Regions from separate parts of the Brassicibacter thermophilus genome, predicted to be linked through region 2. Evidence: riboswitches for the same ligand, from Rfam matches in the RefSeq annotation. Region 2 holds a riboswitch; the other holds the start of a gene.
The links. Region 2 has a riboswitch for thiamine pyrophosphate ahead of ACZ41D_RS06210 (thiamine-binding protein). Riboswitches for the same ligand answer to the same signal wherever they lie in the genome.
Positions count from the first base shown of each region.

Region 1: another riboswitch for thiamine pyrophosphate. It lies ahead of thiT (energy-coupled thiamine transporter ThiT); the one in region 2 lies ahead of ACZ41D_RS06210 (thiamine-binding protein).

Region 1 is NZ_AP042446.1:1,912,696-1,915,193, reverse strand. It holds gene rsgA (ribosome small subunit-dependent GTPase A) at 1-351, shown strand, start outside; gene rpe (ribulose-phosphate 3-epimerase) at 353-1,012, shown strand; TPP riboswitch at 1,049-1,150, shown strand; gene thiT (energy-coupled thiamine transporter ThiT) at 1,312-1,860, shown strand; gene ACZ41D_RS09090 (thiamine diphosphokinase) at 1,875-2,498, shown strand, end outside.
Region 2 is NZ_AP042446.1:1,321,211-1,323,708, reverse strand. It holds gene ACZ41D_RS06220 (ABC transporter substrate-binding protein) at 1-144, opposite strand, end outside; gene ACZ41D_RS06215 (ABC transporter permease) at 156-929, opposite strand; gene ACZ41D_RS06210 (thiamine-binding protein) at 901-1,191, opposite strand; TPP riboswitch at 1,281-1,391, opposite strand; gene ACZ41D_RS06205 (hypothetical protein) at 1,511-1,924, opposite strand; gene mnmL (tRNA modification radical SAM protein MnmL/YtqA) at 2,001-2,498, opposite strand, start outside.

The DNA of each region.
Region 1 (2,498 bases), 590 kb from region 2:
AAAATTCAGCCTAATTTACAACTTAAAACTGGTGAAATAAGCAAAAAAACTAATAGAGGTAAACATACTACTAGGCATGTAGAACTTTTAGAGCTTAACGACGGCGGATGGGTAGTTGACACTCCTGGCTTTAGTTCCCTTGATATAAATTTTGCCAAAGAAGAAGAATTGGAAAAATATTTCAATGAAATTTACGAAATAAGTCATTTATGTAAATTTACTGGGTGTAGACATTTCAAGGAACCAGGATGTGCTGTAAAACAGGCATTAAATGAAGGAAAAATAAGCCAGTCTAGATATAATAATTATCTTAATTTCTTGCAAGAAATAAAAAACAACAGGAGGTACTAACATGTTAAAACTTGCTCCGTCAATATTGTCATCAAATTTTGCAAATTTAAAAAGTGATATATTAGCTGCTGAAGCCGGAGGAGCTGATATATTACACCTTGATATAATGGATGGGCATTTTGTACCTAATATTTCATTTGGGGCACCATTAATTAAAAGTATTAGAAGCTTGACGAATATGCCATTTGATGTTCATCTTATGATTGAAAATCCTGAATTATATATTAATAGTTTTGTTGATGCTGGAGCTGATATTATTACAGTTCACAAAGAAGCATGTGTACACTTACATCGAGTAATTCAGCAAATAAAAAGTTACGGAATAAAAGCTGGTGTGGCTTTAAATCCTGCTACTCCTTTAGAAGAAATTCAGTATGTTTTGAATGACATTGATATGATATTAATTATGACAGTAAATCCTGGATTTGGAGGACAAACTCTTATAAGAAGTATGGAAGAAAAGGTTAGAAAGATTAAAAGAATAATTGAAAAAGAAAAATTGAATATCGATATTGAAATTGATGGAGGTATTAAATTAGACAATGTTGAAGAAGTAATTGACTGGGGAGCAAATATTATTGTTGCTGGTTCTGCAGTGTTTAATACAGAGGATATCACTTTGGCTGTAAATAAATTTAAGGATATTATGTCTTTACAATAGTTGATTTTTTGATATAATAATATTGTAAAAATGAATATGTACCACTAGGGGAGCTTTTGCTGAGAGGAAGCTTAAATAGCTTCGACCCTTTTACCTGAACTAGATAACGCTAGCGTAGGAAAGTGGATTTGTGTAAGTATGCCATTGCCTTATGTTAGGTAATGGTTTTAGTTTTTGTTTTCGTTACAAACCTTTCCCAAGTGATACATATTTTGTATTAATATGATAGTCAATTGTAACATTTTGTGCTATTGTATTTGCAATTGACTATTAAAAATATTTTTAAGGGGGAAGTAATTATGAAAAAAGGATGGAGCATTAAAATGCTTACTGAAGGTGGCATCATGATTGCACTTGCTACTATACTTAGCTTAGTAAAAATTTATGAAGCACCATATGGAGGATCAGTAACTGCAGGGAGTATGATTCCTATAATAGTTTTTGCTTTAAGATGGGGGACTGTACCAGGATTAATTGTTGGTGGACTTTATGGTATATTACAGTTTATTATTGAGCCATATTTTTATCACTACATTCAATTTCTGTTAGATTATCCATTAGCTTTTGGTTTGCTAGGGTTAGCAGGACTCGCACATAATGCAAATAAATACAAAGAAATAGGAATGCTTCAATATGCTTTATTAACATTTAGCATATTATTAGCTATATCAGGGAGATTTGTATGTCATTTACTTTCAGGAGTTGTGTTTTTTGCCGAGTATGCTGGTGATATGAATCCATGGTGGTATTCAACATTATATAATGGTGCTTATCTTTTACCAGAATTTATTATTTCTGCTATAATAATTAGTATATTGTGGAAACCTTTAAGCAGAATAAATAAGTAGATTAGAGGGATAATATGAAAACATTGATAGTATCTAATGGAGAAGCACTTAGCTCTTTAAAGCTAAAAAAAATATCACAAGAAGTTAATTTAATAATATGCGCTGACGGAGGAGCAAAACATTTATTAAAAAACGATATAATACCGGATGTTCTAATAGGGGATTTTGATTCTATTTCTAAATTGGATTTGGATATTATGAATAAAAAAAATGTTGAGCTAGTAAAGTATCCTGTTAAAAAAGATAAAACAGATACGGAACTGGCTATGGATTTTGCACTAGAAAAAAAAACTGATGAAATTATTTTTGTTGGTGCTACAGGGAGCAGATTAGACCATACTATAGCAAATATAATGCTTTTATATCAGCTTATGAAAAAGGGAGTTAAGGGTAAGATTATTGATAATAACAATGAAATAACTATAGTTAATGATGAATTAACTATAAAGAGAGAAAATAATAGTTTTGTATCTGTTATTCCGTTATTTGGAAGCAAGCCTAAGGTAACTTTATCTGGATTTGACTACGACACAGAGAAAGTTGAGTTTGAGTTTGGATCTACATTAGGTATTAGTAATAAAGTTAAGAAAAATGAAGGAAAAATTAAGGTGGATAATGGAGTTTGTTTAGTTACTATA
Region 2 (2,498 bases):
CCAATCTAAAAGCAATTTAACGTTTACAAGTTCTTCATTTCCTTTAACAGGTGGTTTATCTACTTGTTTCCCCTCAGATGTACATCCTATAAAAGTCATTATAGTTAATGAAATAATTAATAATAATATAAATGTTTTTTTCATTTACATCTCTCCTAACTTTTATTATTTATTTCTCTTTTCCACGGCATAGATATATATTCTATTAATGATATAATTTTAAAAATAGTTATGCTTAATACCACTATTATAACTATAGCTGCAAAAAATTTATCTAATGCAAAAGAATTTTTTACTCTTATCATATACACACCTATGCCAGTTTTCCCTCCAAGCCATTCGCCTATTACAGCACCCATTATACTATATGTAGCTGCTATTCTAAGCCCAGAAAAAAAGCTTACTATAGCCCCTGGAAATTTTATCATTTTAAATATTTGAATTTTATTAGCCCCCATAGATTTTAATAAATTTATCATATCTTCATCGACAGATTCTAACCCTTGAAGCATGTTAATAATTATAGGAAAAAAGCATACTAATACTACTACAATTATTTTCGGTAACTTCCCAAATCCAAACCACAAAATAAATAATGGTGCTAATGCAATTGTAGGTATAGTTTGAGATATAACTAAAAGCGGATACAATGCACTCTTAATAAATTTTACATTATCCATAATTATAGCTAGAATCATAGCAAATATTATAGATATAAAAAAACCTAATAAAGCCTCATATAATGTAGTAAATATATGTTCTTTAATTTGCGGTAATATTTTTATCAATGTGACTAAAATATCCTTAGGAGCAGGTAATATATATCTAGCAATAACACCTTTATCGACTATTATCTGCCAAATCAATAACAGCAATCCTAAAAAAGTTACTGGTATAAATTTACTTTCTGTATTTGCTAACTTTTTCATTCATTGTCACACCTTCAGGCTTATAGTCAATTTTGACAACTGACAACACTCTATTAGCTCCTTCATTTACGCATATTTCTTGTGATTTTTTTACTATATCTAATAATTCTTCTAACTCACCTTCCATTGTAGTTTCCATTGGTCCAACTTCGTATTTAATCCCAGTAGATGAAATAAACTGTATCACCTTATCTACCACATCATAAATTTTTGACTCTTCAACATTTGGTATGACTTGAAGACTAACATTAACTTTAGACATATTTATCATCTCCTTTAATAATATTAAAAAGCAAACCTCTTTTCCCATATTCAGGAAAAAGAGGTTTTGTAACCATTAAGTAATAAAGTAATAAAATAATAAAATATTTCCCTCCGCTGGCATTACCCAGTTCAGGTTTATAGGGTCGAAACATATAGTTTCCTCTCAGCCAAATTTCTTTAGCTCCCCTTTTTCCTCTTATACATCTAAATTTTATTTTATACATCTAAATTTTAATCCAACTACAAATATATGTCAATCTCATAAATAGTTTAATTTAATGACAAAAACGTAACTATTTATAGAATACTTATCATATCTATTCTAAAACCAATTCTTTCAAATTACTTGGTATATTTTCTTTATTTACGTTTAAACTTATGTAAAAATTCGTATTAAATATGTTAGATATTTTTTCTAATCTTTTAATTAAGTTCTCTAAGATATCATCATTCAATTCGATGTAATTATAAATATTATCTACATATATGTTATTAATATCATAATTACCTGCTATAATCCCACATAAAAAGCCATAGAACGATTCAACATTATTAACATTGAACTCTATGGCATCAATAAGTCTTACTGAATAATCAAGATTTAATAATTGGTTATCTTGAAAATCAACAAAAACAATATTTTCTATTCCTTTTTTAACATCATCATTAGCCATCTCTATTAGTTTCTTAGTCTTACCTGCACCTTTTATTCCGCAAATAAACCTTATCATCTTAATCACCCTCCCAAATAAATTAATAATACTTATATAATACATTCTACAAGTGATACGTTTTCCCTTTATTTTTCTACAAATTTTTTAAAGCTTTACCATTTAAATAATCACATTTAATACCTTGATAGGTTTTTCTACTAATCATTGTTTCAATTATCTCGTCTCTTATTTTCCACCAACTTGTATTCCAGTTAACAAATAATGCACCCTCTTCTGGAGCTCTGCCAACTATTCTTTGAATAACAATATCTTTATTTAGGTATTCCAAAAAAGTTATGACTCTTTCAATATATTCTGCTTTAGATATTATATTTATTTCTCCACTTTTGTACATTTCACCTAATTTTGTATTTTCTAGTATATATAGAGAGTGAATCTTTACTTGCTCTACTTTTAATGCTGATAATATCTTTGCATTCTCAATAACATCATCCATAGTATCCCAAGGTAAATTCAATATAAGGTGAATGCATGTCTCAAATCCGAACCTTTTAATTCTTAATATAGCATCTAAAAACTCTGCTAATCCATGACCTCGGTTTATCTTTCTTAGTGTATGATAGTTTACAGT